Linked DNA regions of Variovorax paradoxus. The protein of the gene in region 2 interacts with the protein of the main gene of each other region in a pairwise test. Links are inferred from orthologs where the notes say so. Each region holds a gene or a part of one and is shown on either strand. Other genes may lie near its edges.

The links. Proteins that work in one complex are often made in the same cells at the same time.
Region 1: the proteins of hflC (region 2) and ftsH interact in binary tests that used the Escherichia coli proteins (3 or more experiments, as listed by UniProt). The link is inferred for Variovorax paradoxus from one-to-one orthologs.

What each region holds. Positions count from the first base shown.
Region 1 is NZ_LR743507.1:3,114,608-3,120,062, forward strand. The notes cover bases 1-2,897. They hold ftsH (ATP-dependent zinc metalloprotease FtsH), read left to right. Parts: upstream 1-437; coding sequence 438-2,357; downstream 2,358-2,897. Other genes in these bases: AACL56_RS14285 (RlmE family RNA methyltransferase), read left to right, coding at 1-261; folP (dihydropteroate synthase), read left to right, coding at 2,483-2,897. Outside these bases: more of folP, read left to right, coding at 2,898-3,298; glmM (phosphoglucosamine mutase), read left to right, coding at 3,295-4,632; AACL56_RS14305 (GNAT family N-acetyltransferase), read left to right, coding at 4,629-5,114; AACL56_RS14310 (acyl-CoA dehydrogenase family protein), read right to left, coding at 5,202-5,455. UniProt on the Escherichia coli protein: Acts as a processive, ATP-dependent zinc metallopeptidase for both cytoplasmic and membrane proteins. Plays a role in the quality control of integral membrane proteins.
Region 2 is NZ_LR743507.1:3,943,541-3,948,058, forward strand. Bases 283-3,037 are described here. They hold hflC (protease modulator HflC), read right to left. Parts: upstream 2,233-3,037; coding sequence 1,333-2,232; downstream 283-1,332. Other genes in these bases: AACL56_RS18345 (ATP phosphoribosyltransferase regulatory subunit), read right to left, coding at 283-1,084; AACL56_RS18350 (DUF2065 domain-containing protein), read right to left, coding at 1,128-1,316; hflK (FtsH protease activity modulator HflK), read right to left, coding at 2,253-3,037. Outside these bases: more of AACL56_RS18345, read right to left, coding at 1-282; more of hflK, read right to left, coding at 3,038-3,608; GTPase HflX, read right to left, coding at 3,641-4,518.

The DNA.
Region 1 (5,455 bases), 830 kb from region 2 along the record:
AACCTGTCGGGCATCCATTCGGCCGATGCAGCCAGGGTCGCGCACCTGATCGAGCTTGCGATCGACTTCGCGCAGCACCACCTGAAGCCGGAAGGCGCGCTGGTGGCCAAGCTTTTCCACGGCAGCGGCTACGACGAACTGGTGAAGCTTTTCAAGGCCAGTTTCCGCACGGTGAAGCCCTTCAAGCCCAAGGCATCACGTGACAAATCGGCAGAGACCTTCCTCGTGGGATTGGGCCTCAAGGCCCTGGATACGCCTTGATACCTTGCCAAATAGCGGCTGCAGGCGCCCGAGCACGGCGCAAACCCCTGTCAGCCTATGGCCGCATTAGGGAAATGCCCGCTTTTCGCAGCTTGAAAAGCCTAAAATAGGGCGCAATTGCGTACCCATAGCGCGTTTTTCATATCCTCGTCACGCGCTTTCGACTGGAGCTTCGTTTGAACAATCAGTGGTTTTCCAAAGTTGCCGTATGGCTCGTCATTGCCATGGTGTTGTTCACTGTGTTCAAGCAGTTCGACACCCGCGGTGGCGTCGGCTCGGGAGCAGTCAGCTACTCCGAGTTTCTGGACCAGGTCCGGAACAACCAAATCAAGAGCGCCGTCATTCCTGAAGGCGCTGGCGGGGGCGAGATCATCGCCGTCACCAACGATGATCGAAAAATCCGCACGACCGCCACGGTCCTCGACCGCGGCCTCGTGGGCGACCTGATCGACCACAACGTCAAGTTCGACGTCAAGCCGCGCGAAGAAGGCTCGTTGCTCATGACCTTGCTGGTCAGCTGGGGTCCTATGCTGCTGCTGATCGGCGTGTGGATCTACTTCATGCGCCAGATGCAGGGCGGCGGCAAGGGCGGGGCGTTCAGCTTCGGCAAGAGCAAGGCCCGCATGATGGACGAGAACAACAACACGGTGACCTTCGCCGACGTTGCGGGCTGCGACGAAGCCAAGGAAGAAGTCCGTGAGGTGGTCGACTTCCTGAAGGATCCCCAGCGCTTCCAGAAGCTAGGCGGCCGGATTCCTCGCGGCCTGCTGCTGGTCGGCCCTCCCGGGACCGGCAAGACGCTGCTGGCCAAGTCGATCGCCGGCGAAGCCAAGGTTCCTTTCTTCTCGATCTCCGGTTCGGACTTCGTCGAAATGTTTGTTGGCGTGGGCGCGGCACGTGTGCGCGACATGTTCGAGAACGCGAAGAAGAATGCACCCTGCATCATCTTCATTGACGAAATCGACGCGGTGGGCCGTCAGCGCGGTGCCGGTCTCGGCGGCGGCAACGACGAGCGCGAACAAACCCTCAACCAGATGCTGGTCGAGATGGACGGTTTCGAAACCAACCTCGGCGTGATCGTGGTGGCAGCGACCAACCGCCCGGACATCCTGGACGCCGCACTGTTGCGCCCCGGACGTTTCGACCGCCAGGTGTACGTGACGCTGCCGGACATCCGCGGCCGCGAGCAGATCCTCGGCGTGCACATGCGCAAGGTTCCCCTGGGCCAGGACGTCAATCCGGGCGTCATCGCCCGCGGCACGCCTGGCATGTCGGGCGCCGACCTGGCCAACCTCTGCAATGAAGCTGCCCTCATGGCCGCCCGCCGCAATGCGCGTGTCGTCGAGATGCAGGACTTCGAGAAGGCCAAGGACAAGATCTTCATGGGCCCCGAGCGCAAGAGCATGGTCATGCCCGAGGAAGAGCGCCGCAACACGGCCTACCACGAGTCCGGCCACGCCCTCATCGGCAAGCTGCTGCCCAAGTGCGATCCCGTCCACAAGGTCACGATCATTCCCCGTGGCCGCGCCCTCGGCGTGACGATGAGCCTGCCGTCGCAGGACCGCTACAGCTACGACCGCGAGTACATGCTGAACCAGATCAGCATGCTGTTCGGTGGCCGTATCGCCGAGGAGGTGTTCATGCACCAGATGACCACCGGCGCCAGCAACGACTTCGAGCGTGCGACCTCCATCGCGCGCGACATGGTCACCCGCTACGGCATGACGGATGCGCTGGGCCCGATGGTCTACGCGGAGAACGAGGGCGAAGTGTTCCTGGGCCGCTCGGTCACCAAGACGACCAACATGAGCGAGCAGACCATGGAGAAGGTCGACTCCGAAGTGCGCCGCATCATCGACGAGCAGTACGCCCTGGCGCGCAACCTGATCGAAGAGAACAGCGACAAGATGCACGCCATGGCCAAGGCGCTGCTCGAATGGGAAACCATCGACAGCGAGCAGCTCGACGACATCATGGCCGGTCGCGCCCCCCGTCCTCCGAAGGACTGGACGCCGCGCATTCCGCCTTCGGGCAACGGTGGCGGCAGCGGCGGCACACCGGCGGTGTCGACCGACCCGGCTCCCAACGCAGCGTGAGCGTGAGCCTGGTGTCCAACCACAACGGGGCCTCGGGCCCCGTTTTCGATGGTGGGCCTGCATCGGCGGCGGCGAGCTGGTGGCAGACCTCGCGTTTTCGCATCGACCTCGCCCAGCCGCGCGTGATGGGCATCGTCAACGTTACGCCCGATTCCTTTTCCGACGGCGGCGCACATGCCTCGACGCAAGCCGCGCTGCGGCATTGCGAGCAGTTGCTGAACGAGGGCGCCGACATTCTCGACATCGGCGGTGAATCGACCCGCCCCGGCAGCCCTGCGGTGCCGCTGGACGCGGAACTGGCGCGCGTCGAGCCGGTGGTGCGCGAAGCGGTCAGGCTCGGCGTGCCGATCTCCGTCGACACCTACAAGCCCGAAGTGATGCGCGCAGTGCTCGATCTGGGCGCCGACATCGTCAACGACATCTGGGCGCTGCGCCAGCCGGGTGCACGCGAAGCGGTCGGTGCGCATCCGTCTTGCGGCGTCTGCCTGATGCACATGCACCGCGATCCGCAGACCATGCAGGCCGTGCCGATGGCGGGCGACGTGATTCCGCAGGTGCTGGATTTCCTCAGCGCACAGGTGCAGGCGCTGCGCGCACTTGGCGTCGATGCTTCGCGCATCGCGCTGGACCCCGGCGTGGGCTTCGGCAAGACAGTGGCACAGAACTTTGCATTGCTGGCGCGCCAGCGCGAACTGATGGCGGGCGGCTTGCCGCTGCTGCTCGGCTGGTCGCGCAAGTCGTCGATCGGTGCGGCGACCGGCATCGAGCTGGCGGGCGAGCGCATCGTGCCCAGCGTTGCTGCTGCGGTACTTGCCGTGGACCGTGGCGCGGCCGTGGTGCGGGTGCACGACGTGCGCGACACCCTCGCTGCCCTGGCCGTATGGCGCGCCATGAAGGCGCAGGAACCACAACAAACACAAGAGAGAACTTCACAGACATGACACGCCAGTATTTCGGCACCGACGGCATCCGAGGCACCGTCGGCCAAGCCCCCATCACCCCCGACTTCGTGCTGCGTCTGGCGCATGCCGTGGGCCGGGTGCTCAAGAAGACGCAGGCACGCCCGACCGTGCTGATCGGCAAGGACACCCGCATCTCCGGCTACATGCTCGAGTCGGCGCTCGAGTCGGGCTTCAACTCCGCGGGCGTCGACGTGGTGCTGCTCGGGCCGCTGCCCACCCCGGGCGTGGCCTACCTCACACGCGCCCAGCGCGCCAGCCTCGGGGTGGTGATCAGCGCCAGCCACAACGCATACCCCGACAACGGCATCAAGTTCTTCAGCGCGCAGGGCACCAAGCTCGACGACGCGTGGGAGCTGGCAGTCGAAGCCGTGCTCGAGGAAGCGCCAGTGTGGGTCGATTCCGCCAACCTGGGCAAGGCCCGGCGCCTCAACGACGCGCCCGGCCGCTACATCGAGTTCTGCAAGAGCACCTTCGCCAACGACCTGACGCTGCGCGACATGAAGCTGGTGGTCGATGCCGCACACGGCGCCGCCTACCAGGTGGCGCCCAACGTGTTCCATGAACTGGGCGCCGAGGTGACGAGCATCGGCGTGTCGCCTGACGGCCTGAACATCAACAAGGGCGTCGGCGCCACGCATCCGCAAGCGCTCGTGGCCGCGGTGACGGCGCAGAAGGCCGACTACGGCATCGCACTCGACGGCGACGCCGACCGCCTGCAACTGGTCGACGCCACCGGCCGCCTGTTCAACGGCGACGAACTGCTCTACCTTATGGTTGCCGAGCGCATCGCACGCGGCGAGAAGCCCTTCGGCGTGGTCGGTACGCTCATGACCAACAAGGCCGTGGAGATGGCGCTGCGCCAGCAGGGCATCGAGTTCGTGCGGGCCAAGGTCGGCGACCGCTATGTGCTCGAGGAGCTCGAAAAGCGCGGTTGGGTGCTGGGCGGCGAAGGCTCGGGCCACCTGCTGGCGCTCGACCGCCACACCACCGGCGACGGCATCGTGAGTGCGCTGCAGGTGCTGCAGGCCTGCGTGCGCAGCGGCAAGACCGTGGCGCAACTGCTCGAAGGGGTCACGCTGTTTCCGCAGACGCTGATCAACGTCCGCATTTCGCCCGAGCAGGACTGGAAGGACAACACGGCGCTGGCCAGCCAAACCGCACGCATCGAGGCCGAGCTCGGCGACGCGGGCCGCGTGCTGATCCGTGCGAGCGGCACCGAGCCGCTGGTGCGCGTGATGGTCGAGGCGCGCGATGCCGCACAGGCCGAGTCCTGCGCCAGGCGTCTCGCGGACACGCTGCAGCCGGCGCAGTGACTCTCATCGACGTTCGCCTGGTGGACTATCGCGACGCGGCGCAGGCCGCGGCATTGGTCGAGCTGCTGGACGCGTATGCCAGCGATCCGGCGGGAGGCGGCACGCCGTTGGACCCCGCGGTGCGCCGTGGCCTTCCTGCTGCGCTGGCGGCGCGGCCGCAGGCTTTCAGCGTGCTCGCGTACGACGGCGAGAACGCCGTGGGCCTCGTCAACTGCATCGAGGGTTTCTCGACCTTTGCATGCAGGCCGCTGGTGAACGTGCACGACGTGGTCGTGCTGTCCGGCCATCGCGGACATCGCGTGGCGCAGCAGATGTTTGCGATGGTCGAGCAGGAGGCACGAAGGCGCGGTGCCTGCAAGCTCACGCTCGAGGTGCTTTCGGGCAATGCGCCTGCGCTGCGTGCCTACGAGCGAGAGGGGTTCGAGGGCTACCAGCTCGACCCGGCTTTCGGCCACGCCGTGTTTCTGCAGAAGAAACTCTGAAAAGAAAAAGGCCGACGCGCGGTGTACGCCGTCGGCCTTCTTTTCTCGACACTCTCCGTCCGGGGGAGGGAGAGGAAGGAAACCACGTCAGAAGCGCGTCACGGGCATTTCCGCGTCGATCTTGCCGGGCGCGTACTTGCCAAGCTCCCACTTGGCGATCGCATTGCGGTGGACTTCGTCCGGACCGTCCGCAAAGCGCAGCGTGCGTGCTCCGGCGTAGGCGGCCGCCAGCGGGAAGTCGTCGCACATGCCGCCGCCGCCGTGGACCTGCATGGCCCAGTCGATCACCTGGCACGCCATCGACGGGGCGACGACCTTGATCATGGCGATCTCGTTCTTGG
Region 2 (4,518 bases):
CATGGCCCGGCAGCACGCAGACTACCGTTTCACCGGCCTTGCGCAATCGGGCAATGGCCTGACGCAGGCCCGCCGCATCGCTCCAGGGCGCGCGGATGGCGGCACGCAGGGGGCGGGCCGGCAGCACGCCGACAAGTTCGCGCACGTCGAGGCTGAAGCCGACGGCCGGACGGTTGCGGCCGAACACGGCGCCCACCTCGTCGTAGCGGCCGCCCCGCACCAGCGAATCGGTCGCACCGGGCGCGTAGATGCCGAAGCGCATGCCGCTGTAGTAGGCGTAGCCGCGCAGGTCGGCCAGATCGAAGCTGATCTGGCGACCTGGTACGCCCTGCAGCCCGGCGGCCAGAAGCTTCAGGTCGGTCAGCGCCGCGGCCACGGCGGGCGTGCCCTTGAGTGCCTTGGCAGCCTCGTCGAGCACCGAAGCGTCGCCGTACAAACCGACCAGCGCGCGCAACCCGTCACGGGAAGCCGCAGGGAAGTCCTTGGTGAGCGCATCGAGCTCGCTCGCGTCCTTGGCGGCCAGCGCGGCATGCACCCGGGCCAGCCCGGCGGCGTCGACGGACACGTCGGCGAACAGGGCACGAACGATGCGGGCATCGGCCAGGTCGACGATCACACCTTCTTCCAGGCCGGCGGCCTGGAGGCAATCGAGTGCCAGCAGCAATGTTTCGGTGTCGGCCTCGAGGCCGGCGTGGCCGTAGATCTCTGCGCCGAACTGCAATGGCTCACGCGTGGCGTGGGGCCGATCGGGCCGGGTATGGAGCACAGGGCCGCAATAGCACAGGCGGGCCACGCCGTCTCGGTTGAGCAGGTGGGCGTCGATGCGTGCCACCTGGGGGGTGGTGTCGGCGCGAAGCCCCATGCTGCGGCCGGACAGCTGGTCGACGAGCTTGAAGGTTTGGAGGTCGAGCGCCTCGCCGGTGCCCGAAAGCAACGACTCAAGATGCTCGAGCAGCGGCGGCATCACCAGCTCGTAGCCGTAGCCACGGGCGGTATCGAGCAGCTGGCGTCGAAGTTCTTCGATGTGGCGCGCCTCGGAGGGCAGCACATCGGCAATGTGATCCGGGAGGACCCAGGCGGACATGGGGATCGGGGGCGTGGTTAAACCGGGATTCTACCGGGACCCGCTACCCCAGGACCCAAAGGAGTACCAAACCCAGCAGGATGCTGCAAAGTCCGAAAAAGCGAAGCTGGCCGTCGCGCAGCTGCATGAGCTGCCCGAAGCCGCGCCGCCACCCTCCGGGAGAGACGAAAGGCAGGATGCCTTCGATGACCAGGACGAGCGCGAGCGCGCTCCAGAAGGTGTCTGCGCTCACGGCTCCGGGCGAGGAATCAGCGGCGAGGCGCGCTGCCGGCGGATCCGGAACCCTGCATGGCGCGGAAGAAGTCCGACGATGGGTCGAGCACCATCACGTCGCTCTTTTTGTTGAAGCTCTGCTTGTAGGCCTCAAGGCTCCGATAGAACTGCGCGAACTGCGGGTCGCGGCCGAACGATTCGGCATACGCGGCGGCAGCCTGCGCATCGCCCTCGCCCTTGATCTTCTGTGCGTCGCGATACGCATTCGCCACGATTACCTCGCGCTGGCGGTCGGCGTCGGCGCGGATCTTCTCGCCTTCGGCGGTACCGGTCGAACGCAGCTCGTTGGCCACGCGCTTGCGCTCGGCCTCCATGCGGCGGTATACGGACTCGGTGATCGCTTCGACGTAGTCGACGCGGGTGATGCGGACGTCGACGACGTCCACGCCCCAGGGCTTGGCGCCCTTCACGACCGACAGCACCTCGCGTTGCACGTCGGCCATCAGGGCCTCGCGGCGCACCGAGATCAGGTCGCGCACGGTGCGCTTGTTGATGTTTTCCTGAAACGCATTGCGCACCACGCGATTGAGTTGCATCGCACCCGCGTTCTCGTCGAGACCGACGTTGCGGATGTAGGCCTGCGGATCGCTGATGCGCCAACGCACATACCAGTCGATCACCACGCGCTGCTTTTCGGCAGTAAGCATGGGCTCGGTGTCGACGCTCGAGAGCGTCAGCAGGCGCTTGTCGATGTACGACACGTTCTGGAACGGCGGCGGCAGCTTGAAGTTCAGGCCGGGCTCGGTGATGACCTGCTTGATCTGGCCGAGGGCATAGACCACGCCGAACTGGCGCTGGTCCACCACGAAGAGGGTCGAGCTCAGGAGCACCAGCAGGACGAGGATCGACGAGGCGATGAATCCGATTCTGTTCATGTTCTTCTAGGCCTTTTTCATCAACGCACGTCGCGGTCGCGCGAACGGCCGTCGCGTGCGCGCACGTCGCCGGTCGTGGGCGCCACCGGGATCACCGACGATTGGGCCGGTGCCGTGCCGGCAACGCTCGGGCTTGCGGCGTCGACCGGCGTGGCAGCGTTGTTGCCGGTCTGCTGGATCAGCTTGTCGAGCGGCAGGTACAGCAGGTTGGAACCCTGCTTGCTGTCGACCAGCACCTTGGTGGTGCTGGCGTAGATCTGTTGCATGGCGTCCGTGTACATGCGATCGCGGGTGACCTGCGGCGCCTTCTGGTACTCGGCAAGCACCGATGCAAAGCGGCCGGCATCGCCCTGTGCCTGGGCGACGATGCGTGCCTTGTAGGCTTCGGACTCTTCCTTCAGTCGCGATGCGGTACCGGTCGCGAGCGGCACCACGTTGTTGGCATAAGCCTGCGCATCGTTCTTCGTGCGTTCGCGCTCCTGGCCGGCCTTGAGCACGTCGTCGAATGCAGCCTGCACCTGCTCGGGCGGACGCACGCCGCCTTGCTGCAGGTTGATGCCCACGACTTCCACGCCGATCTTGTAGCGGTCGAGGATGGTCTGCATCAGCGTGCGCACGCGCGGAGCGATCTGGTCGCGCTCTTCAGCGAGCGCGGCATCCATCTTCATCTTGCCCACGACCTCACGCACGGAGGTCTCGGCCACCTGAACCACTGTTTCGGCAGGCGACTTGCTCTCGTAGAGCCAGGCACGTGCATCGCTCAGGCGGTATTGCACGGCGAACTTGATTTCGACAATGTTCTCGTCCTCGGTCAGCATCGCCGACTCGCGCAGGCCGGTGGACCGCACGATGGCATCGCGGCCCACGTCGGTGGAACGGATCTGCGTGACCACGACCACTTCGTGGCGCTGGATCGGATACGGCAGGCGCCAGTTGAAGCCCGCGCCCACGGTGGTCTTGTAGCGGCCGAACTGGGTGACCACGGCCTGCTGGCCTTCGTTCACGATGAAGAAGCCGGTGCCGAGCCAGATCAGGATCGCCACGGCAGCAACGAGGCCGAGGCCGAATCCTGCGTTTTTAATGTCGGGCTTGTAGCCGTTGCCGCCACTTCCACCGGTGGGCCGGTTGCCACCGCCCTTGCCGCCGAAGAAGCCACCGAGCTTGCGATTGAGGTCGCGCCAGAGCTCGTCGAGGTCGGGCGGCCCCTGGTTGGGGCCTTGTCCTCGAGGACGGTTGTCGTTGTTGTTGCTGCCCTGGGGCGGGGGTGTCGGTGCGCCTGGAGGATTGGCATCGGGAGGCCGGTTGCCGGCCGGGCGGTCGCCGTTGGAGGACGGCTCGTCGCCGCGCCCCCACCGGCCATCGTTCAGGTTGAACATGCCCAGAAACCCTCTCCGCGCTGGCTTTGAATTCATTCGCTTCGTTCTCTTGTCAGTGGCGGGATTGTGCCCAATCCGTCGGCGGCTTCGTGCAATTCAGCGTTTGCCTCAGGGGTCATCGTATCGGCTACGGAGCCCGACTGCCGGGCGAGCTCGGCGCGCAGCATCGGGACCCCTTCGCCACTTCGGGCACTGAGGAAGATGCGGGGCACCTGCACACCGTCGATTTCCATCTCGTCCTGCAGATGCAGCGGGCGCTGCGTGCTTTCAAGGGCGTCGAGCTTGTTGAACACCAGCAACTGGGGCACGGTGTCCGCGCCGATGTCGCGCAGCACCGCCTGCACCTCGGCCATCTGCTCGGGGTAATGAGGGTTGGATGCATCGATCACATGCAGCAGCAGGTCGGCATCCACCGCCTCCTGCAGCGTGGCCTTGAAGGCGTCGACCAGCCCGTGAGGCAGGTCGCGGATGAAGCCGACAGTGTCCGAGATCGAAACCTGCCGGCGCGCATCTCCCAGATAGAGGTTGCGCGTGGTGGTATCGAGCGTTGCGAACAACTGGTCGGCCGCATAGGCGCGCGCCTTGACCAGTGCGTTGAACAGCGACGACTTGCCAGCGTTGGTGTAGCCCACCAGCGAGATATTGAAGGTTTCGCGGCGTTCGCGCTGGCGGCGCTGCGTGCCCCGCTGCTTTTGCACCTTGGCGAGGCGGTCGCGCGTGCGCTTGATCGACTCGTTGATCATGCGGCGGTCGAGTTCGATCTGCTTTTCGCCCGGGCCGCCGCGCACACCCGCACCACCGGTCTGGCGCTCCAGGTGAGACCAGCGACGGACCAGCCGTGTGCTGAGGTATTGCAGGCGAGCGAGCTCCACCTGCAGCTTGCCCTCGTGCGAGCGCGCGCGCTGGGCGA